4 regions of the Paenibacillus sp. YAF4_2 genome follow, and region 4 is predicted to be linked to each of the others. Evidence: riboswitches for the same ligand, from Rfam matches in the RefSeq annotation. Region 4 holds a riboswitch; each other region holds the start of a gene.
What was found. A riboswitch is a leader RNA that binds a small molecule or an ion and turns the genes downstream of it on or off. The one in region 4 is predicted to bind ZMP and ZTP.
Positions count from the first base shown of each region.

Region 1: linked by a shared signal. The riboswitch ahead of AB4Y93_RS01690 (bifunctional 5,10-methylenetetrahydrofolate dehydrogenase/5,10-methenyltetrahydrofolate cyclohydrolase) and the one ahead of AB4Y93_RS17245 (DJ-1/PfpI family protein) in region 4 are both predicted to bind ZMP and ZTP.
Region 2: linked by a shared signal. The riboswitch ahead of AB4Y93_RS01915 (IMP cyclohydrolase) and the one ahead of AB4Y93_RS17245 (DJ-1/PfpI family protein) in region 4 are both predicted to bind ZMP and ZTP.
Region 3: linked by a shared signal. The riboswitch ahead of rpiB (ribose 5-phosphate isomerase B) and the one ahead of AB4Y93_RS17245 (DJ-1/PfpI family protein) in region 4 are both predicted to bind ZMP and ZTP.

Region 1 covers NZ_JBFRCT010000001.1:346,356-352,359, reverse strand. Annotated here, with positions in the region: gene AB4Y93_RS01710 (aromatic ring-hydroxylating dioxygenase subunit alpha) at 1-939, opposite strand, end outside; gene AB4Y93_RS01705 (BMP family ABC transporter substrate-binding protein) at 1,002-2,102, opposite strand; gene AB4Y93_RS01700 (DinB family protein) at 2,334-2,792, opposite strand; gene AB4Y93_RS01695 (hypothetical protein) at 2,921-3,496, opposite strand; gene AB4Y93_RS01690 (bifunctional 5,10-methylenetetrahydrofolate dehydrogenase/5,10-methenyltetrahydrofolate cyclohydrolase) at 3,965-4,813, opposite strand; ZMP/ZTP riboswitch at 4,873-4,952, opposite strand; gene AB4Y93_RS01685 ((S)-benzoin forming benzil reductase) at 5,014-5,760, opposite strand; gene AB4Y93_RS01680 (hypothetical protein) at 5,775-5,996, opposite strand; gene AB4Y93_RS01675 (hypothetical protein) at 5,989-6,004, opposite strand, start outside.
Region 2 covers NZ_JBFRCT010000001.1:394,183-400,186, reverse strand. Annotated here, with positions in the region: gene AB4Y93_RS01935 (glycoside hydrolase family 2 TIM barrel-domain containing protein) at 1-1,087, opposite strand, end outside; gene AB4Y93_RS01930 (hypothetical protein) at 1,270-1,782, opposite strand; gene AB4Y93_RS01925 (leucine-rich repeat domain-containing protein) at 1,827-2,876, opposite strand; gene AB4Y93_RS01920 (peptide ABC transporter permease) at 2,974-3,684, opposite strand; gene AB4Y93_RS01915 (IMP cyclohydrolase) at 3,699-4,403, opposite strand; ZMP/ZTP riboswitch at 4,454-4,530, opposite strand; gene AB4Y93_RS01910 (amidase family protein) at 4,573-6,004, opposite strand, start outside.
Region 3 covers NZ_JBFRCT010000011.1:132,562-138,565, forward strand. Annotated here, with positions in the region: gene AB4Y93_RS23750 (peptide ABC transporter substrate-binding protein) at 1-824, opposite strand, end outside; gene glyA (serine hydroxymethyltransferase) at 1,216-2,463, opposite strand; gene AB4Y93_RS23760 (TIGR01440 family protein) at 2,491-3,093, opposite strand; gene rpiB (ribose 5-phosphate isomerase B) at 3,125-3,583, opposite strand; ZMP/ZTP riboswitch at 3,715-3,795, opposite strand; gene AB4Y93_RS23770 (low molecular weight protein arginine phosphatase) at 3,882-4,460, opposite strand; gene AB4Y93_RS23775 (manganese efflux pump MntP) at 4,500-5,012, opposite strand; gene AB4Y93_RS23780 (L-threonylcarbamoyladenylate synthase) at 5,129-6,004, opposite strand, start outside.
Region 4 covers NZ_JBFRCT010000007.1:51,572-57,575, forward strand. Annotated here, with positions in the region: gene AB4Y93_RS17230 (hypothetical protein) at 1-63, opposite strand, end outside; gene AB4Y93_RS17235 (hypothetical protein) at 171-587, shown strand; gene AB4Y93_RS17240 (glycoside hydrolase family 25 protein) at 1,005-1,718, opposite strand; ZMP/ZTP riboswitch at 1,848-1,927, shown strand; gene AB4Y93_RS17245 (DJ-1/PfpI family protein) at 1,985-2,593, shown strand; gene AB4Y93_RS17250 (AraC family transcriptional regulator) at 2,667-3,530, shown strand; gene AB4Y93_RS17255 (PadR family transcriptional regulator) at 3,708-4,028, shown strand; gene AB4Y93_RS17260 (DUF2812 domain-containing protein) at 4,034-4,594, shown strand; gene AB4Y93_RS17265 (aldo/keto reductase) at 4,652-5,554, shown strand; gene AB4Y93_RS17270 (phosphotransferase family protein) at 5,590-6,004, shown strand, end outside.

The sequences.
Region 1 (6,004 bases), on a different contig from region 4:
ACGCCTGTAGGCGATACTGACGCGATCACATTTGAGATGCAGCTCCGCTTGCAGATCCAGTGGCAGCAGCTCCGGCTTTTGCTCCTCAACAATTCGCTTATCCTGTTCAAGTAAAGTGTTCTGGAAGTCGATAAAGACTTGATCCGGTACATCAGGTGCGTAATTGCGAAGCTGCAGCATAAACGCCGTACAGGTCGTCTCCGTCTCCGGCAGCACGATTAGGAACAGATGGAATATTTCATCCGAGCCTTCACTACGTTTAACCAGCTTCACACAGCATGGGGTGTAAATCTCATAAATATACCGATTATCGACGCCAACACCACGGCCATCCGGGTCCGGCTGATACACAACGATTTCGTCTGTGATAAGCGCTCCATTAACATCATGCACGCTATAGTCGTTAATTTCGGCAAATGCACTGTCACCCAGCAGTCCTTCATGTACAAACATCAAGTGGGAGACATCCAGGAAATTCTCAACCACGCGGGGCGCTGACGCCGTTACCGGATAAGGCCCCATCCAGATCGGCAGCAGCTCTTCATCCACTTTGCCTTTCAGCGGCGGGAATTCCTCCTTTGGTTCACCGAGACATACCCACACAAACCCGTGCTGCTCTTGGCATAGATACGTATGTGTTTTTGCTTTGAGCGGGATCGCTTGGGTCGCAGGCAGGGATGGAATACAGACACACCGGCCATCGCCATCATAACGCCAGCCGTGATAGGCGCAGACGATCTCATCATTCTCCACTCGCCCAAGCGACAACGGAACACCGCGATGGATACAAAGATCTTTCATCGCCCGAATCCCTTGCTTCGTACGGAACAAGACAACCTTCTCCCCAATTACAATAACCTGTTTAGGGGTATCTGTAATATCGGCTGCGATAGCAACCGGATGCCATTCATGAAGAAGTACAGGATCATTAAGTATCATGCCAGTCACCACTCTTCTCTTATCGTTGTTGATTTCACTTAGATGAAATTGAATGAATGCTTTTACTGAGGAGTCGTACCTACAATCCCTTTTACGAACCAGTTCATGTTCAAAATCTCATCAACTGTCATCGCTTTGCCTTGTGCTACTTTTTCCGCACCGGTCTGATCGGCAATTGGTCCGGTAAAGACATCAAATTTGCCGTCCAGGATTTCTTTTTTCTTCGCTTCTACCAAATCTTTTACATCCTGTGGAACGTTCTTACCAAATGGCGCGATGTCTGTAATACCATCCTTCATGGAACCAAAATAGCTTTCCGTCTTCCAAGTGCCATCCATGATCGCCTTCACCGTCTGCACATAATAAGGACCCCAATTCCACTTCGGATTCGAAATGTAATTGTCTGGCGCATATTTGCTCATATCCGAATCATTCCCGATTCCCCAGACTCCTCGTTCCGCAGCAGCTTGAATGCTGGCTGGCGAATCTTGATAAGCTGCAAGCACATCGACACCTTTATCCAGCAAGCTTGTTGCTGCTTGACGTTCAGCAGTCGGGTCAAACCACGTATTGCTCCATACTACATCTACCTTCGCTTCCGGATTAACGCTTTGTACACCTAGAGTAAACGCGTTAATCGTATAGATAACTTCCGGAATCGGATAAGCACCGACATAGCCCAGATGATTGTTTTTCGTCATTTTGCCTGCTGCCATCCCAACGAGATAAGCACTTTCATATTCCTTGCCCAGATAAGTGCCGAGATTATCCAGAGTCTTATATCCACTCGCGTGAAGGAACTTCACATTGGGATGCTTCTGTGCCACAGCATACATGGCATCCATATAACCAAAGCTAGTGCCAAAAATAATATCATTCTTTTCAGCAAGCTCTTCAAATACGCGTTCGGCGTCCGCTCCTTCAGGAACGTTCTCTACTGTCGTTGCGGTAATGCCAAGTTCTTTTTCCATCATCTTACGTCCTTGATCATGCTCGTATGTCCAACCCCCATCACCTGGTACACCTAGGTAAACGAATGCTACACGCAGCTTTTTCGAATCTGTTGCTCCCGTTTCTGCTGAATTGGTGTTCGTCGTTTCCTTTGAGCATGCAGCAGTGAAGACAAGCAGAACTGCCGCAACAACCATTATGAGCTTCTTCATACGAGACCCTCCCCTATTTGCCGAACCCTATCTTTCGAAAGCTTAGAGAAAATATAGGTCATTGTTAGTTATACGTCAATATTGCTGACACGAAATATAGTTTAGTCACTAAAAAGTAGAGATTCATTTGTGCATGGTGCACATCAACCAAATTTCCATGTCAGATTAACTGTTAGAAAACCAAAAAAGCTGCGGCTAGTAGCTGCAGCTTCTTGAATATTTATTGATTGTCTAGTCTTCCAATAGTTCTGGGGAGATTTGATGCAGGTGATGCTTCATATGCTCCAAATAATCGTTAAAGAGCCATTCCAGAGTGTGCTGTTCTCCACTTGTAAGCCTGATTTCTTTTGACTTAATCAGATCCTCTGGCATTGCCGTAATGACTCGTAACATCGCACCATTTAAACTTTCCCATAGGGTGACGATTTCTTCTACAGAAGCATCCGTATACCGCTGCGCTTCTACCCATTTATCTTGATTGTACGGGTTTATGACGAAGGGCTCTGAAGCGGACTGAGCTTGAATTATTCTTGTCAGATTATTAATAGCCGAATCACAGAGATGACCAAGAATTTGAAGGTTAGACCACTTTCCGATGGCACGCGGAGTTAGCATCTTTACTTCAGGCCATGCTATGAGCTTATCTGGTATTGCCTTAACTAGTTTCTCAAGCTGCGCGACAGTGTACATGACCAACTCAATTCACTCCCTTGATGATTTAATTCATCATACCATCTAGCCAATAGCGGCATTATAGGGAGTAATTGATGGGGTACTTCAAAGATTCTGATAAACCGTGAACTTGCTGAAGGGAGTTCCTATTCCTTCTCAAACCGTACCGTAAATACGAGAGCCCACTCCGCCTTACTTAACGATTCAGCCGTAGGTTCTGCTGTTATCATGCTGTTTGCACTAGTAGCCTGTACTCCAAAGGCATAAATAGACTGATCGTAAGTAAACGATTGCTCCTCATTATTCTGAAGCAATCCCTGCAAAGTCAGCTTTTTATTCCAAGGGATCGTCGTCGTATAAAGTCCTGAACCTGCAGCCACTTTAATCAGTCTTATATTATCATTTCCCTCAATGGGTACCGTTTCAACCGACATAATAACTTCGACTTCACCGCTGCTCGGATTCTCCTCCGTACTGTAAAACAATTGACCTATCGAACCCTTCGTCGCTGCCTTCTTTCCACTCTCCCAAACGTCCAGATCCAACCATACGTTTGGCTTACTTCCTTCATAGGATAATTTGAAAGCCCCTGACATTGTACCAAGGAAAGGCTTGAATTTCCCCGCATCCCCTGCAAACACATCAATTGGGGTCAAAGTGATTTTGTTTTCTTTCGTTTTTTGTGTCTGCTCGGAAGTTGTTTCAGATTTGATCTCAGTCACTGTATTTTGACTTCTATTAGTACACCCAGATATAACGAGTAAAATAAAGAACAAACATATAGTCAACCGCATTATAAGCAAGCTCCTCTCAAGACATTCGCTTATTAGGAAATTCTACCATATCATTCAATTACTAAAACAATTGTGGCGCATCAAAGTCTATCTTGGCAAAACAAGTTTCGTCCAATAAGACCCTGCTGGGGTCTTATACTGTGCTCATTATGCGAAACTAATAATCATAAGACCCTGTGAGGGTCTTATTTTCTTAATATTGGTGAAATAACAAGCTGCCCTGTCCACTCGAAGGTTCTATAAGACCCCACGAGGGTCTTAAGCAGTGGTAGTTTTGTGAATTTAGTGATCATAAGACCCTGCGAGGGCCTTATCGCGGCTCCGTCCAAGTGATATTCGAAAAAAAAGAGCTATACCATCGTCAGTTTAATGACTAAAGGTATAGCCCTTTGGAGTTTATAACCGTTTGCTTCTCTCCGCAGCCTCAACAGTATGCTTCAACAACATGGCGATGGTCACTGGCCCTACTCCAGCAGGAACTGGTGTGATAGCAGATACATGAGGTGTACATGCCTCAAAGTCAACATCCCCCACGTTACCTGGATTATAACCGGCATCCAATACAACTGCACCAGGCTTGACCCAATCCCCTTGAACAAATTTAGGCTTACCTACGGCAGCTACAACAATGTCCGCAGATCGGACATGTTGTTCCAAGTCTGTCGTTCTGGAATGGCATGTTGTTACTGTAGCATCTTTGTTTAAAAGCATAGCTGAGACTGGTTTTCCTAAAATGGGGCTTCGGCCGATTACGACGGCATGCTTGCCTGCCACAGGCAGCTCGTAGTATGCCAGAATTTCCATAATTGCTGCTGGTGTACAGGAAGGGAATGCTGCAATACCAAACGCATTTTGAGCAAAGCCTTGCATTGTTACTCCGTCTACATCTTTGTCTATAGAAATAGCTTCAAACGCCGCTCGCTCGTCGATCTGATGTGGAACTGGATGCTGCAAAAGTATGCCATGAACGGATTGATCATCATTTAGCTGCTTGATTGCTTGTATCAATTGTTCCGTAGTTGTTTCTTCAGGAAGTTCGATCCGAATAGATCGGATACCGATCCTTGAGCATGCATTCCCTTTCATCCGCACGTACGTTGCTGAGGAGGGATCATCACCTACAAGGATCGTTGCCAGACACGGAACGATACCTCTCTCACTGAGCTTAGATACACGATTAACTAATTGGTTCTTAATATCTGTGGCAACCCGGTTTCCGTCAAGCAATAATGGACTTGAATTCATTAGCTGTCATCCTCTCCACTTGTTATAAAAAAACAGAAAGAGGCAAGGAGAAATCTCCTTACCTCTGCCCAGGCGAACGGCCATATGAAGTATGTGCTCCACCGTGGTACTCCACGTCTCGCCAGTTACACATACTGAACGTTTGATTTCATTTTGCCAGAAACTATTCCGTAATTCAATAGCTAGCTGTAATTCTTATGTCATGTTGAATAATCGTAGATGTCGACAACTTCTCCATGCTCTATATCTTCTTTAAACAAAAATGCAACGATCTGTTTCGCCGTTTCTTCAGGTGTAGTTAGCATTCCTGATTCCATGACTTGATTAAACAACTCTACTGTCGGGAGCATAGCTCGATCCATGCTTCTAGCTTCACTTTGCAAGCTGGTGTCAATCATACCTGGCCAGATGGATACAATCTTAACTGGAGCATTTGAGTTATTTTGTTCAAGCGCCACACATTGGGTGAAAACATCTAATCCAGCCTTAGCCGCAGAGTACAAACTCATCCCTGGATGAAGATTTTTTGCAGATGCAGAAGAGATATTAAGAACCCTCTTCTCAGCAGCTAATTCCCTTGTATATTTAATAAAAAGAGAGGTTAGAAGAATTGGAGCGATCAGATTCACCTGTATATTACGTGTTATTTCACTGATATCTGCTGCATCTATTGGGGCCACTGGCACGATCATCGAAGCGTTGTTGATGAGATAAAGCCCTTCTACTTGGGACTGATCAATTTGACTGAATATCCTCTCCATTAGGGTTTCAATCGCATCGGTTTGACCCAGATCGAACTCATAATAAGCCATATTCTCGCTATTGCTTATTAGAGTTGTATTCCTCTCTCGAGAGATACAATGTAGAAAATGACCTGATGAACGCAGTTGATAAGCGATAGCTTCCCCAATTCCTCTAGAAGTCCCTGTGATAATGAAGTGTTTCATGTTTGCTCCTTTCATTATTGAATCAACCAGGATATGAGGAATAACAAAGCACCTAGGATCAAGACGGTGTAGAAGAAATACGCAAACCAACGCAGAACCTTTGGCATACTGTTTAAATCTGCTCTTTGGGTAGGAACGCCCATTATCTTCTGATAGTGATCGGTGACATCATTAAATGAAGTTACCGTAGATTCTGTTTTTTCCTCGATAGGCCGTGTCTCATCTTTTTCATGCATGTTTTCTA
Region 2 (6,004 bases), on a different contig from region 4:
GATTCTCGTAGGTTTCATCCGTTACCGTTCCCCAAAACGGCAGTTCGGGCTCCATATAAATACCAAGCCGATCTGCGGCTTCAAAGGCGGTCTCAGGCGGGCAGCAGGTATGGAACCGGTAGTGATTAATACCAAAAGACTTCGCAGTACCCAGAACCTCAAGCCATTCTTCTACTGTGGTTGGAGCAAAGCCTGTTAACGGGAAGATTAGTCCATCATGTTTTCCACGCAGGAACGTTTTCGCACCATTTATCGTAAAGTCTCCGCCTTCTGCTTTGAATTGGCGCAGTCCCAATAGGGATTCGTGAACGTCAGTCACTGCATCCGCCTGCTTAAGCTCAAGCTTCAGCTCATACAGATTAGGCGCCCATTCGCTCCAAAGCAGCGCATCTTCTCCAAGTGGATAGATGAATTCGAACTCACCGCCTGAGACCGGATATGTTCTCATTGCCGCCTCATGCTGGCTTGTACTGTTCACACTAGCCGCCGAGACGCTGAGTACACCCTCAGACGCTCCAATAAGCTTTGCTTTAACGGTGACTGACCGGTCTGCGATATTAGGGAATGTCCGTACGTCATCCAAATAGGCAGCTCCATAAAATTGCAGCTCCATGCGGCCTGTAATACCATTCCAATTGGTCTGGGTATCCCGCGATGTCATATGTCCACCTTTTGTCGGGTAATTTGTATTATCGACCCGGATAGTGATCGTATGGACACCTTTCGTCAAATGGCCCGTTACGTTATATAGATGCGGCGCGCATAGGCTATTTTGAGTGCCAAGCTCTACCCCATCGATCCATACCGTTGTGACACGCGTCCGCTCTAGGTACAGCATCACATTTGAGCTTGCGTGCTCTTCAGGAATATCGACAGTACGAGAAAACCAAGCCCAACCTTCAAATTCATACTCATCCGTAAGCGAGCCTTCATGTGCGGCTTGGTTGCGCTTACCTTTCCTTGCATACGAGGTTGTGCCAGGCAATGCGATTGTATCGTTCAACGGCTTTTGGAAGCCCTGTTTCTCTCCATCCAGTTGGAACTCCCAAATGCCCTCTAAATTGATTGTTGCGATCAAAAATATCACGTCCTCTATAGATTTCAGCTTGATTGCGACAACTATAGCATAACCGGGTGGCTCAAAATACCGCAAAAATCAGTCACTTTTTCATGCTAGATTTACATCGCCTGAAGTTAGATGTGGAATTAAAAAAAGACCGCGCAGTAGCGCGATCTTTATGAAACCTCTTTTGAGACATTGTAACTACATTACTTTAAATGATCTTCGTACTCTTCCCCTTGAGTTTGCCATTTAATAATGATCAAGATTCCATTCTTTTTTATGGATGATAATGTTGTATAACCCTTCTCTGCTTCCATCAAACCATACTCTATAATAAAATCTTTCGATTCTCGCTTTTGAATATGATCAATAATAATCCCGTATTGATCTTCGTATTCTTCCTGGTAGTTGCCTACGGCCATTAATTTTTCTTTGTAGGATGGGTCATATACGTTTATGACTTGTGTTCCGAATTCTGTACCTTGTGCAAACGTGATTCTCTGCACTTCATCAAGGTCCTTTAAGTCACCCTTATACTGGTAAATAATATTAAAATATCTCTTCCCATCTCGCATAATTTCATCGTTCTGAATTGTGGCCTTCCATTGACCACTCTCGGAGTTAAAGATGATACTGCTGCTGTTGTTATACTCTTCTTGTGAACAAGCGACTAAGAATAGAAAAGTAACAATAGTATAGACGAATAGTATCTTTTTCAAGAACTCCCCCTCCAGAGTCAAAGAAAATTAGAGTGTAATTACCTTCATTCTGATTCTATCAGTTCTCCAAACAAATCCTGAGACACATTAATGTATTTCAGCTGCTTCATTCCCTTTAGGAAATCCGGCTTCTTCTTGATCAAGCTCATTCCAATGTCCAAGACTTGCAGGCTCTCCAGCTTCGCTAGTTCAAGCGGCAGCTCATGGATCGACGTGTATTGAATCGTAAGCTGTTCCAGTTGTTCCAGCTGACCAATCTCCGGTGGAATGTGGTTTATGCCGATCTCTTCCTTAGGCTTCGCCTGATAGCCGGGAGTCGGCCGATCCGAGCTTGCACATTGGATGGAAAGCTGTCTCAGGTTCTTCAGCTTGGCTATAGAAGCGGGAATACTCTCCAAATCAGCACTCAGAATTCTCAAATGCTCAAGCTTACTTAAGTCGAACAGCCCTTCTGGCAGACGATAAAGATCCTGTTCAAAAATCTCCAGTTCACGCAGCTCTGTAAGCTCCCGAATTCTCTCAGGCAGCTCTGATAGTCTATATCCACAGATATACAGCTTATCAGTCTGATGCTTAATGGCATCATCCAGCAATCGATTCAGATCCTTATGAGCCTCTATTTTCAAAAAGAGTCCTGTCATTCGTTCCATCAATTCGATTGCTTCTTGCTCCGTTACATCCAAACCATACATATCTTCATGCACAACCGAATAGAGGTAATCTCCCCCGCCATCTTTCAAGAAACACAAGTTCTCCGGCAGGTTAGGATAAATCCAATCCGAAAGACGGTTTGCTAATTGCTTGAGCAGGTTCCCGCTTCCTTCACAGCATCTATAGAAATAATAAGTTCCCGCAGAATAAAAGGCATGACTTTTATAACTATTTTTTATTCGTATTACTTCGTCCATATTTCCGTTTTGGATAACGATCGTTTTCATCAGATACGGCTCCAACGCCTCTAATACCTTTATGTACCTACACTCAGCGATATTAGCAGGAATCTTTTCCCCCAGTACAAAACATTCCGAATTACGTATTGCCAAATCAATGAGCTGCTCGTAGGCTTCGCCTCTAGCATCTGTATACATTCTCACCTTACTACTCTCCTTTCCCAATAATCCAATACTTTCCACAAATTCCTTTATAAAAATTAGACGTAATGGATTAAAAAAAGTTCAACTTAATCTTCCTTTATAGCTTCCATAATTTCTGTGAGTAGACTAACCAGAGCTTGTAATTCCTAACCTCTTCCCTAAAATCATAAACCTTATCCATATTTGTGAAATGACCGATCGTCGTTATAGGTATTTTCAACTCAGCCCTGCTCTTTATAGCCCTTGATAAATCAATGAATAACCCCTCATTTGTGATTTCCAACAGCGCCGATGCAACATCCTTAGGGATATCATTTATTTTTCTTCCCGTTATCTTACGAAGTTTCAAAGGAATTACATTGGCTAATAGAATCTCGTAATCTTGTAAGTCGGTCACATAAAGCTTGTTAAACCAGCCATCATCATGTGCATGATAGGCAAATCTAATTTTAGGTATCCGAGTAAGTGGTCTGGCAAGGTGACTGAAAAATAATAACTCCGCAATGTCATTGCTGCTTAATGTATCTAAATCCTCTTCTTTCGAGAAGTCCACCCAAACAAAATCTCCATAGCGATAAACGTCATCTTCAATCAGTTCATTAATTTCTTCCTTCATCACATAATCAAATCTGGAATGCTGATTCCAGTTTTCGTTATGAAAATCATGCTTCAGTAAAATAAGATTCTCCGGTCTATTCGATACCCCATTCATAAATTCATAGAATTCAATCCCAAAAGAATAAAAACAATTCGCCTCACGCTGACTTTTGCTTACATAGATTAAATCTCTAATTTCCTTTTTCTTCATCTGCCATCTCCTACTCATGAAAGCTTATTTCGAAACTGAAATTGAATATCTTGATTGGTAACATCAATAAACTTTACCAATAACGAGATTTTGTTTTCCTTATTAATACGTTCCCAGTAATAGTCTGCTATCTCATTAATAGAATCGAATAATGGCACCTCGAAAGGTTCCCCTTCGAATGGTTTTAGTACACCATCCTGCTCACCGTTGTAGGTGTGAATGCAGTGACCAATGCCTCTTTTGAAATTATTGTATGAATAACTATGTCGTAAGCAAACGGAGGGGTCATTATCATGTGTTTTTAATATCGACAAAGCGTACTGTTTAAGATCTGTGTTTATCACAGCTGAAATTCTTGGGGTAAAATGAGGCGCATCTGGCTCAAACTCTCTGAGCACTAACGATTGTTCGAAGGTCCGATTATGCTGCAGCCCCTCATAGATCGTATCCGTTTGATCACCATTCGAGACAATATGAATGTTCCTCCAATGACGAACAGGGTAATAAATAATGAGTGATGGATCTTCCATTTGTGCGGGATCAAATGCTCGGTTCTTGACGCTGCTTCCCTCTCGTTCAAAAACACGGTTACGACTGTTCGCGCTTCTGCCCATAATCCAATACACCTGTACATAATGTGTTCCAGAAGGAGTCATCCCCGCTATAAGCGTCCTGCCGGGATATGGTTTATCAAATAATTCGGTTTGTGCTGTTTTCACTTCGCTTGCTCCTCTCGGGTAAACATAAAGAGGTAAGGGGATAATCCCCTTACCTCTGCCCAGGCGTACGGCCGTAGCTTATATGCTTCCTCATGGATCTCCATGTTCGCCAGTCACATACAAGTTTTAAATTACTTCACATCATACTAAGTACTTCCAGATAAATCAATCAATTAGTTATCGGATCAGCCGGTGCATAACGGTATTTACTCGCTTGTTCGTAGGCATAGGCTAATCGGAAAAGCACAGGCTCACTATAGGCGGTTCCGACGAATGTGATACCTTGCGGTCCTTTTGTAGTGTAGCCACCTGCGGCTATGATGCCTGTTTCTGCGTACCCGCCCGGCACGGTAATGGCAGGATATCCTGCGCGTGCAGACAAATCGAGCCCTTCCTCATTACCCAGAAAAAGTAGTGCGTCCAGCTGATATTCCCTTATCGCGTGATCAATACCTTGATCCCTTGAGAACTCGTGGTTAAGTCTTAAACTCTCGAAGTACTCCGGTTCTGACAATGTACCACTTGTCCTATTCGAGAAAATCAGTGTGCCTTGACCATATTTCAACGCGATATCGCTATTTGCTTCGTTATAGGCGATAAGTTCATCTAATGTTCGTACAGATGCGCCGGGTCCAGCGTTAGCTAAATAATCATTCAACCCTTTTTTGAACTCGAACTGCATGATATCCCAGTCCCACTTTGCACTTTCGCAAGGTAATGTCACCGGGTCGATCACGATAGCACCACGTTCCTTGAACAAGGCGATCGCTCGCTCAATAATCTCGGCCCTAGCATCGTCCAGTCCTTGATAATAGAAACGCGGAATGCCAATTCTCGCGCCTTCCAAACCTTTTGCATCCAAGAAAGGGGTATAATCCTTATACGCTATTCGCCTGCTATCTTGCATGGCAGCATCTTCTGAATCAACCTCCGTCATGGCTCCGAGTAAGATTGCAGCATCCCTGACCGACCGTGTCATTGGACCAGCTGAATCTTGACTTTGCGTAATCGGGATAATACCTGTTCGACTTACAAGCCCAATTGTCGGCTTTATACCAACAATGTTGTTTTGTGAGGATGGGTTGATAATTGAACCAGAGGTCTCTGTTCCGATAGAAGCGGCGCACAAATTCGCGGCAACTGCTGCACCAGATCCAGAACTTGAGCCACCCACGAACAACTCACCAGGACCATATGGATTCAGCGTCAGGCCTCCCCTAGAGCTATACCCTGCCCACATCATATAGGACATATAATTTGCCCATTCCGTCATGTTTGCCTTCCCAAGGAACACGGCTCCCGCAGCTCTTAGTTGTGCTGCTACACCCGAATCTTTCGGAGCGTAATGTTCCGCAAGAGCGACCGAACCTGCACTGGTATGCATACGGTCACCTGTATCGATATTGTCTTTAAGCAAGATCGGGATGCCGTGTAGTGGTCCACGGGTTCCCTGTTTCTCCCGCTCAACGTCTAGCGCCCTCGCTACCTCTATTGCATCCGGGTTAACTTCTAGAACCGCTTTCAGCATCGGATTTAACTGCTCGATGCGGTCCAAATACCAGCGAACGCAAGATTCCGACGATAACGCACCTGTCTCCATA
Region 3 (6,004 bases), on a different contig from region 4:
CCAGTAGGCATACCAGCGAAGTCAAGCTCGCCAGTTTGGTACATGCTCAGCTCTGTGTTCGAATCGTTAACTTCAGAGAAGACAACTTTCGTAAGCTTCACATCGTCTTTTGCATAGTAGTTGTCGTCTTTCACGAGTGTAATGGAGTTGTTCTTTTTCCACTCGCTCATTTTGAACGAACCGTTAGTAATCATAGTCGAAACATCAGTTGCCCATGCTTCGTTATCTTTCGCCGATTGGTGAACCGGGAAGAAGACTGTGAAGGACATCAGGCCCAGGAAGTAAGGAGTTGGCGAGTTCAGCTCTACTTGCAGCGTGTGCTCGTCAATTGCTTTTACAGCTACGTCGTCAGCCGTTACACCGTCAGCGCCAGTGTTGTAAGCTTCCGCGTTTTTGATGTAGTACAGCTGGTATGCATAGGCAGATGCTGCAGGTTTCAGGTTTGGATCAAGGGCGCGCTTCCACGCGTACTCGAAGTCGCCTGCTGTTACAGCGTCACCGTTGCTCCATTTCGCATCGTCGCGAATGGTGAAGGTATACGTTTTGCCGTCATCGGAAATTTTCCATTCCTTAGCCATGCCAGGAACAACGTCACCCTTCTCGTCTTTACGAGTAAGGCCTTCGTACAAACCGTTTACAACAGTTGCAGATACTTGGTCTTGAACTTGTGCCGGGTCAAGAGACGGCGGTTCAGTTGCAAGGTTCATGCGGAATACAGGTGCTTCGCTGCTTCCGGACTCTTCCTTAGGTGTACAGCCGACAGCTACGAGAGCCAGTGCCAGCAACACGGAGATCAATGTAAAGCCATGCTTCTTCTTCAACATAAATTTTCCTCCCCTGATGTAAACCCTGTCTTTTTATATTGTAATAATTTGACATTACATAATTAAACAATTTGAAAATTCATGCGTTTAACTGAATAAATATCAGTGAACGTTTGTTCATTCCGCCATGTTTACATATGTTCACGCCGAATTAGCACAATATTAATGTTAATTTAATATACCGTAGATAAATATACAATATTTATTTATGTTTTGTCACTCCCCAGAAATTACATTTCGTAAATTGTCGAATATTGACGATTCATGTAGAAGTGTAATGCCTGCCTCCTATAGGATGCTGCAATCGCAAAGGGTTAATTCACCATAAAAAAAAGACTGCCCTTCAGGTCAAGGATGACCTGAAGGGCAGTCTTTGAAGAAACAAATAAAATTAGTATTTCATGTTCGGGTAAAGCGGGTATTGTGCTGTCAAATCACGAACCATGCCAGTCGCTTTCGCCAGTACGGCTTCGTCATTAGGATTTTTCAGCGTCATCGCGATCACTTCGCCAATGATTTTCATTGCTTTCTCATCCATACCGCGGGAAGTTGCAGCTGGAGTACCAAGACGGATACCGCTTGTAATGAACGGGCTTGTTGGATCAAATGGAATTGCGTTCTTGTTCGCTGTAATACCGATCGAATCAAGTACATGCTCAGCAGCTTTACCTGTGATGTTAAGGCTGCGAGTATCAACCAGCATCAAGTGGTTGTCAGTACCGCCGGATACGATGTTGATGCCTTCGGAGATCAGCGTCTCGGACAATACTTTTGCGTTGTTAATAACTTGTTGTGCATATTCTTTCCACGACGGTTGAAGAACTTCTCCGAATGCAACAGCTTTAGCTGCAATAACATGCATCAGAGGGCCGCCTTGCGAACCAGGGAATACCGCTTTATCGATTGCTGCTGCCCAAGGTTGACGACACAGAATCATACCGCCGCGAGGACCACGAAGCGTTTTGTGTGTTGTTGTTGTAACGAAGTGTGCGTGAGGCACTGGGCTCGGATGCAAACCAGCTGCAACAAGACCCGCGATATGTGCCATATCAACCATGAACAATGCGCCTACGTCTTCAGCGATTTTACCCATTTTCTCGAAGTCGATTGTACGAGGGTATGCGCTCGCGCCAGCTACGATCAAGCGAGGACGGTGTTTGAATGCCGCTTTACGTACTTCATCATAGTTGATTGTGAATGTTTCTTCGTCAACGCCATAAGCGACAAAGTTATAAAGAAGACCGGAAGCGTTAACCGGGCTGCCGTGTGTCAAGTGGCCGCCATGTGCCAGGTTCATACCAAGAACCGTATCACCAGGCTTCAGAACAGCCAGGTATACAGCCATGTTTGCTTGTGCGCCGGAGTGTGGTTGTACGTTCGCATGCTCAGCACCGAAAATTTCTTTTGCACGATCACGTGCGATATCTTCCACAATGTCAACATGCTCGCAGCCGCCGTAGAAACGTTTGCCTGGGTAGCCTTCTGCATATTTATTCGTCAGTACTGAACCCAATGCTTCGATAACCGCTTCGCTAACGATGTTCTCGGATGCGATCAGCTCGATGTTATCGCGTTGGCGCTGCAGTTCAAGGCCCATTGCCTTTAATACTTCAGGATCTTGGTTACGTAAGTTTTCCATTGTCATTGTGAAAAGCCTCCTAATATTTTAATCGCATGATCCTGACGTCTGCTCTGGCGCCAGGCCGCTGTCTTCCAAAGTGTACACTGCACGGGCTCCGCCAATGAGCTTAGGCCTTGTAAAAGCCATCGTCACATGAGCTGCACCAATCGACCTGATCGAAGGTCGGACTGGCACGGCAACCCGGCGGAGATGCATGCCGATGAAGGTGTCACCGATATCGATTCCGGCATGTGCTTGCACCGTTTCAACCAGGCAGGCTTCCGGCAATTGTCGGTAAGCATAGGCTGCCATCGAGCCGCCCGCTTTCCGAACAGGTATCGCCGCAACCTCGTCCAGACCAAATTTGTCTGCGGCCTCACGAGATAGAACAAGTGCCCGATTCAAATGCTCACAGCATTGATATACAGGGTAAAATCCAATCTCGCTCCGAACCGCTTCAACTCCCGCATAGATCTGTGCGGCTGTCGCCAGCGTTCCGGATGTACCGATACGGTGGCCCAGTACTTCACTTGTACTGGTGCCGATAACAAGCAGTTGTCCGGCCTTCAGCCCTCCGGCTGAAGCAAGTTCCCGAACAATCGTCTCCACATCACTTGCAATTGAAGCTAATTCCTCGTGATTGCTCATGCTGCACCGCTCCTTCTATATCGTTTCGATCTTAAGGATGTACAGTATATTGCTGCTCGATTTGCTTCACTTTCTGAACACGTCCTGCATGACGGTCACCATTGGAGAATGGCGTTTCCAGCCAGATGCGGACAATTTCCTGTGCAAGGCCTGGGCCGATAATGCGTTCGCCCATAGCAAGTACATTCGTATCATTATGCTCGCGAGTTGCCTGCGCCGAGAACATGTCATGCACCAAAGCGCATCGGATACCTGGCACTTTATTAGCCGCAATCGACATTCCAATGCCTGTACCGCAAATAAGAATGCCGCGGTCAGCCTGACCACTTGCTACTTTATCCGCTACCGGCAGTGCATAATCGGGATAATCCACAGATTGATTGCAGTCACAGCCCAAATCTTCAATCTCATGTCCTTGCGATAAAAGGAACGGAACGATTTCATCTTTCAACCGGTAACCCGCATGATCTGCACCAATTGCAATTTTCAACGTAAACCCTCCTGTTATTTTGCAGCATCCTTAGCAAAATAAGTATCTGTTTGTCGAATCATACGGACTTATTATACCTAAATTCCGCAGAAAAGACGAAAAAAAGAGCATGACATGCTTAATAGCATGCTGCTCTTTGCCCAGGCGACCGGCCGTATGTTCCGATGCTCCACCGTGGTTACCCACTTCCGTCGCCAGTTACATCGGAAACCGTCTTTGTTACCTCCATGATAGCCGATTCATCGTTAGAAATCAATCGCTTAAATGGCTAATTTCAGCCTAATTTCAGCATGGAATTTCATCCCTTTTTGAGCATCCTCAGCAGGGTTTTCAGGCTCTCTTCAATCTCTGAAGCACAGCTTTCATACATGCTGAGTGTACCACCGAAAGGATCGGCAATATCGAAGCTAGGAATACGGCGTTCAAGCTCAAGGAGCCGTGTCCGCTCTGCAGTAGACAGCTGCTGGCCCAACACCTGCTTCATATGCATCTCAGTAAACAGACGCTCAAGCTCCTCAATATCCGCCTGTACATCCGTATCTTGATTGACATATTCCTTCAGCGTATAGGCTTTATCCACCGCCTCAGGAAACCAGTTAATCAGATTTCGTTTATGCCCCGATGTCATGGTCAGAATCAGGTCAGACCAAGCGACAATCTCACCGCTAAGCGCCCGTGAAGAACCCTGAGGCTCTACTGCTTTGCCTCGCAGCGTTGTAGCCGCATGGGCCGAGATCGGCAGTCCGTCAATTGTTGACACCCCCGCAGAACGAACCTCAAGCGGAATGCCCTGCTGCTTTGCCATTGCTCTCAGCATAGCTTCTGCCATCGGGGATCGGCATGTATTGCCGGTACAAACAAACAAGATGCGTGTCATGCTGCATTCCCCTTTCTGTGCCGCTAATCTGTCTCATTTTTATAGTATAAATAACAATCCAAATATCAATAAGATCGCCCCGCCAAGCGCTTCGCCATACCCACCGAGGTTTTGGCTCACCCTGCGCCCAAGCAGGAGGCCACACACGGACATTAATCCGCCAAAAAAACCAAACAGCAGTACAGTCAGCACGATATCTGCCGCAAACATACCAAGTGTTACACCAACAGAAAAGGAATCGATACTAACGCTAAACGCGAATAAAAACGTTCCAATCGAGGAACGGTAGTCGATCGATTGAACAGCTTCTCCCCTAAGCGCACTATAAATCATATGCCCGCCCAAAAGCAGCAACAAAACTCCTGCCGCCATTGTAGCCACATCGCCAAGCAGACCACTGACGAAATGCCCGGCGTACATCCCTGCCAGCGGCATGATGACATGGAACAGTGCAATGATCGCACTTAGCCGCAGCACATCACGAAGACGAATACCTTTAAGTCCAATTCCAATCCCTAACGAAAATGCATCCATGCCTAGCGCAACCGCCATTATGAGCAGTGTCGCGAATTGTCCGGCATGTAAAGTTGCATCTGTCACGCTATCGCCCCCATGTCCACATCCATTCTTTAACCAAGATATGCGGACAAGGGGACAAACATACTACTCTATAACCGGACGATTTGATGCCCGGCAGCTTTCGCTAGACGGTTCATAAGAGCAAGGCCTATCCCTTCCTCAGAGCAGCCTTCCGCCCAAATACGCTGCACGCCTTCGGCATCAAACTGGCGAAGTGCGGCATAAAGCCGGTGCGCCGCCTGTTCCAAACGCTGCTCGCTTCCGTAAGTCAACACGAGATCCGCATCAAAGGCAGCCGTTCTTTCATCGAAAGTAAGGACACCTGTCTTGAGTTGCGATGTTCTTACTTCATTTAGCTGCTGCTGAATGTAACGTACTGCCTTAGCTGGATCCCCCTGAACGATCACAAGATCACCCTGCGGAGCATAATGCGTATATTTCATACCTGGCGACCGCGGCGCTTCGGTTACTTCAGACTTGGTTGAAGCTGGAGCATCAATGACTGCTTCCGGAGCAGCGCTCTGCAGTTGTTCTGCGGTAATGCCGCCTGGACGAAGGATACGAATCGTATTCGAATCCGGCAGCTCAATCACTGTTGACTCCAGTCCAACCCCCGTCGCTCCGCCATCTACAACTCCGCTTATTTTACCACCGAGATCCTCCAGCACATGCTCTGCGAGTGTAGGACTTGGGCGGCCCGAACGATTGGCACTTGGTGCGGCAACTGGACAGTCGGACTGCTGTATGAGCGCAAGCGCGGCCGGATGATCCGGCATTCGTACACCAACAGTAGAAAGCCCTGCTGTTACAAGAGGTGACACCGCTTCAGGACGCACCGGCAGAACAAGCGTCAAAGGCCCGGGCCACAGCTGCTTCATCAGGCTTCCGGCAAGCTCTGGATATGGGAGTACCAGCTCATCGAGCTGCCGTTCGTCGGCAATATGCACGATAAGTGGATTATCCGA
Region 4 (6,004 bases):
CCGGATAATAAAATCCTCGGTATGAAATAATTGCGCTTTAATCTGCTCCAGTATCGACTGCATGCCTGCCCCTCCTTATCGGGTGAGTGTAAATGAAGGAGGGGTAATCGAGTGCTCCAGCGAAGTAAGTAACCCTTAGATAGAAAAATAGTTTGAGGGAGGCACTCTCAATGTACAAGTATTTGAAGTTAGCTATGGCTGTTATTTTCGTTTCTACGCTGCTTATGCAACCCGTCTATGCAGCGAGTAAGACGACAAAATTTAAGGTCACTCTGGTTAGTGTGGAGCTGGTTGAGAATAATCATGTCGGTAATGAGTGGTTCACAACGGCGTATATTAACGATAAAGAAGTGAAGGAGGGCGGCAGTGTTACCTTAAATCTGAAATCAACAGATAGTGTAAAGCTTAAGGCTTATGCTGAGGAACAGGATAAAATTCCGGATAGCAGCTCATCCAATACTGCCATTAAAGCTTCCTCCATAACCAAAACGATAAATAAAAATTTGAAAGTAGTCGTTACAGAAAATCGCGGCAGGTATTCCGGGAACACCGCCGAGTGGAAGTTTACTTTTAAAATTCAAAAGTAAATATAAAAAACGGTTGTCTTAATGGGGACTATCCTGTAAGACTAGCTGCGGTCCAATTAGACCCTACGGGGGTCTTATTGGGTGATTGCTGTGTGAAATTAGTAACGATAAGACCCTGAGAGGGTCTTATTTGCTAAATATGGGGAGGGAACTAAGCTTCTTTGAGCGTTCGGAGATGCAATAAGACCCTACGAGGGTCTTATTGGGTGATTGCTGCCTGAAATTAGTAACGATAAGACCCTGAGAGGGTCTTATTTGCTAAATATGTGAAGGGAACTAAGCTTTCATGAGCGTTCGGAGATGCGATAAGACCCTACGGGGGTCTTATTGGATGATTGCTGCCTGAAATTAGTAACGATAAGACCCTGCGAGGGTCTTATCGTTTTAGAGAGGGCCAGTTGGGACAGCCTTCTTATCTTATTTCTTGAACTTCGCAGCAAAAGCCCTTTCATCCCCATGGAATACGTTAATATCCACATAGGCATCGATACCGGAGATTCTGCCACGATTATTAAATTGCCAGAAGATCCAAGCCCGGTCGTCCTTCAGGGATGGATGCTTCACAATATCTCTGATCCAGATCTCATAGCCGTCGAAGCTTCCTGCTATGTAGGTGTTAAAAGTATCGTAGGTGACATACAGAATGGGCTTTTGCTTGTAATGCTGCTCCAGTTGATCCGCTAGGGTGGTTAGCTCACCTTGAATGAGTGGAACATCTTTATCCAGACTGATCTCAATATCGATGACTGGGGGAAGGTTGGCGGCCTCATTAGGAACCTCTTCAATAAAATGTGCAGCTTGCTGAGAACCGGTACTTTGAGTGGTGAAAAAATGATAGGCACCAATGAGCATGCCATTGCTCTTAGCCTGCTCCCAATTAGCAATGAAATGGCTATCGGTCATATCTTTTCCTTCGGTTGCTTTGATATAGATAAATTGCCACTTTCCGCTGTCAGCGACCTTCTTCCAATTAATTTCCCCCTGATAGTGAGAGACATCGATTCCTCTTACATCATATTTGGCCGCGAACAAGCTGTTATGCCAGATGATCCCCTTGTATTCTAGTACCACGGCAATAAGGAGTAACAGCAGCAGCCCAGCGATTATTTTATGCCATCTCTTTAGCTTCATGGCTACACTTCCTTCAATGAATACTAGACTTACAAAACATCCCGGATTAATAGACGATATCCTGCCTTTAATTGTTTCAAATTCACTCTTGCTTCCGGCCGATGTTCGGAATAGTATAATAAGTAAATATCTGGTATGTGCGACTGGCGTAAACGTGGATAACCACGAGGGAGCACATATGTCATCAGCCGTACGCCTGGGCAAAGTATTTGTTCTCGTTACTTTTACGAGAATGAGTACTTTTTTATTTTTAGGAGGATGAGGATATGGAACAGGTGCAGAAGAAGAGGAATGTAGCGATTCTGATCTACGACAATGTAGAGATATTGGATTTTACCGGACCGTACGAAGTGTTTATTACGGGCAGTAATTTCGGACAGGATTTCCATGTCTATACGGTAGCCGAGCATAACCATCCTATCACAGCATTAGGTAATCTCAGCGTGAATCCAGCGTACACCATCCATGATTGCCCGAAGCCAGATATTATGCTCATCCCCGGCGGCCGTGGTGTTCGGCAAGAATTGAACAACAGAGTACTAACGGACTGGATCCACAGCTGTGCGGATGAAGCTGAGCTCATATTGTCTGTATGTACGGGAGCGCTGCTTTTAGCTAAAGCTGTTGAATTGGAAGGGCTAAAGCTGACCACCTATCATCTTGCTATTGAGGAATTAAGACAGATTGCGCCTGAATCGGCGGAAATTATTGACAACGTTAAGTATGTAGATAACGGCAAGATTATTATGTCTGCGGGTGTATCTGCCGGTATAGATATGTCCTTATATGTAATCAGCAAGCTTCATAGCGAAGAGCGGGCCCTAAAGACAGCGAGGTTGATGGAATATGATTGGACGCCAAGAAAGCATTCCTGATCAAATATAGCGAGCTACCTCAATGATAAGATAACTGCAAATGTAAACGAAGGAGCTGGGTAACTGAATTCAAATGGAACATTATACGAGAGTCCAACAAGCCATCATTTTTATGGAAGAACAGCTGCAGGAGCCTCTTAGCTTAGAGGCCATTGCCAAGGAAGCGGGGTTTTCGGTCTATCATTTTCAAAGGATCTTTCACGCTATTTCTGGATTTACGGTTCAGGAATACATTCGGAAGAGAAGATTAAGCGTCGCTGCTGCGGAGCTTCTGGTTACCAGAAAAACGGTACTAGACATCGCTGTGTCTTATCAATACGGCTCGCAGGAGGCATTCACCCGTGCTTTCAGTAGTTATTTCGGCGTAACTCCAGCTAAGTATCGTAAACAGCAGCAACCACTTGCTTCCCAGCATCCAATCGACTTCATTGCTCTAACAGCCAATATTCGAGGAGGGCTGAATATGTACAAACCGGACATAGTCGAGCTTCCTACCATTCGTATTATCGGGTATAACTACGCAACGAATTTGAATAACGAATTATATTTTGAGGAGATTCCGAGGTTTTACGGGCATTTTGGCAGCAATGAATATTTTATGCGTATCCCAAACAAAGCCCGGCCGGCCTTTGCCTATGGTATTTCCCACTCCTTCCGTGAGGATGGTGCTTTTTCCTTCCTTATTGGCGAGGAGGTCACAGCATTTGCAGAAGTGGAGGAGGGCTTTGACTGCCTGGAGCTTCCAGCAGGGAAATACGCAGCATTCCGTAACAGCAGCATGCCTGAACTTGGGCAAAATACTTGGAAGTATATTTACGGTACATGGCTGCCTAACAGCAATTATGAGCGTGGAGAAGGGCCGGACTTTGAGGTAACAGATGTGATGTATTCTACACCTGAGAATATTAGTATGACAGTCTATATTCCCATTCATTAAAACGTCAATTCACAGGGCATGTTGGATATTCCAACATGCCCTGTTTTGCATATAAAAAGAAAAATGTTCCAAAACTATATTGACACCCGATATATCGAGTTGTAATATATAGCCATAAGATGTATCGCGTGTCGATATATTAGAGGGGAGAGAAAAAGACTGAACGATGTGAAAGAGATGCTGCCGCTGACGGAAGCTTTTTATTATATCTTAATTGTTCTATATACGGAGCCTTCGCATGGATATGGGATTATGCAGGATACCGAGAAAATGAGTAACGGACGGGTCAAGATTGGTGCCGGCACTTTATACACGGCGCTCAATACCTTGCTCAATAAAGGGTTAATTGAACTTTATCCTGTGCCTGAGGGAACGGATACCCGGCGTAAGATGTATGCCATTACGGAGAATGGCAGGCAGGTTGTGTCTGCGGAAGTCGCAAGGCTGGAAGAGCTTCTGGACGTAGGGCGTCAGGCTCTGATTACGAAGAAGGGGTGAGGCTGTTGAGTGAAAAGCTGGAAAAGCGTCATCGGCTGATTATGGCCTGGAATTATGAGAAGGGAGAGCAATGGATGAATGAGTTGTCGAGCCAAGGATTACATTTTAAAAAAGGCGGACTCATAAGCAGCTCTTTCGTGCGTGATGAATCGGTTCGGTATACGTATAGGATGGATTATCAGACCGGACAGTCTCGGGAAAACGGGAAATTTCAGGAGTATCTTGATTTATATCAAGATGCGGGCTGGGAATATGTCAGTTCATTCGGATTGACCTGGCATTACTTCCGAAGGGAGTGGCAGCCGGGTGAAGAGCCTCAGCTATATACAGACCGTGAATCTTTAATTATGCTCTATAAAAGGCTGCTGGGAGTTATAAGCGCTATGTTGTTCGTTAATCTCTTTATCATGATTTTGAACATGGTTAATCTGAATACTTTCTTTACAGAGGGGCTCTGGACGATAGGTATTCCGCTGATGATCCTCTATCTTGGACTGTTTACCTTGTTAGGATATGGCTGCTGGAAGATAAAGAAGAAAGTAAATAATCTTAAGCTGCAAGTATAGTCTTGAAGGCTGCACACCTTAGGGTTTGCAGCTTTACAATAAAGGAGTGAGATCAGAATGAAACAAAATCAGTTAGGCAGCTCAAAGCTGCTCGTTGGAGAAATTGGTCTAGGATGCATGTCGCTTGGAACCGATGAACAGAAGGCAACAGCTCTTATTCATGAAGCATTGGAGCGGGGTGTTAACCTGCTGGATACCTCAGATCTGTATGACAGCGGGCTTAATGAAGAGCTGGTAGGCAAAGCGATCCGTGGACGGCGTGATCAGGTTGTGCTAGCGACGAAGGTTGGCAACCGGAGAATTCCTGGTCAAGAAGGATGGGCATGGGATCCGTCGAAACAATATATTTTATCGGCCGTAAAAGAAAGCCTTCGCAGACTAGGCACAGACTATATTGATCTGTACCAGCTGCATGGCGGAACGATTGAGGATCCGATCGAGGAGACGATCGAAGCGTTCGAGCAGTTAAAACAGGAGGGCATTATTCGGGAATATGGCATATCGTCGATTCGTCCAAATGTGATTCGGGAATATGCTGCTCGCTCCTCTATGGTCAGCGTGATGAATCCTTATAGTATCGTAGACCGACGTGCAGAAGAGTCGGTTCTACCGCTCTTGGAGGAGAAGGGGATTAGTGTCATTGCGCGAGGGCCAGTTGCGAGTGGTGCTCTAGCGGCGAATAGACAGCCGTCCAAAGCTGTGCCAGATTATGAGCTGGACGAGCTGCTTCATCTCCGTGAGCAGCTGCAGCAGTTGACGAGCACAGAGAGAAGTCTTTCGCAGCTTGCAATCCGCTACTCGCTTAGCCATCCGGCTGTAGCGGTGGCGATTCCGGGAGCCAGCTCCCGTGAACAGCTTCTTCAAAATATTGCGGCCGCCGATATTCCAGCATTAACAGGGGAAGAAGTGCAATTGATTCGCCGCTTGAGCAAAGCGGGCGTATACAAGGTTCACCGGTAATACCAATTCCATGGACCGGAGGCAGTTGTGCAGATATGGAAAATGCGAATAAGTACAGGCTTAGCAACCAAGAGATCGGAAAGATGGTACATGAGACATTTGGACAGGGCTTTCGCTCGGCAAGTGAGCTTACGGACGGCTGGGCTAATATGGCTTACTCCATCATGCTGGAGGATGGCCGGAAGACCGTTCTGAAGATTGCCCCTTCCAAGGATAAACTAATGATGCGCTATGAGAAAAACATTATGAAGACAGAGGTAGAGTCGATGAGGCTTGTCGCTGCCAATCCAGCTCTGCCGATCCCTCGAATTTATACGTATGATTCAACTTGTGAGCTGATCCAGGCGGAGTATTTCTTTATGGAATTTGTAGAAGGAACCGCATTAAATCAAATAAGAGACTCCCTTACACCGGAAGAGCGGGAGGTTATCATACGCCAGCTTGGCGGCT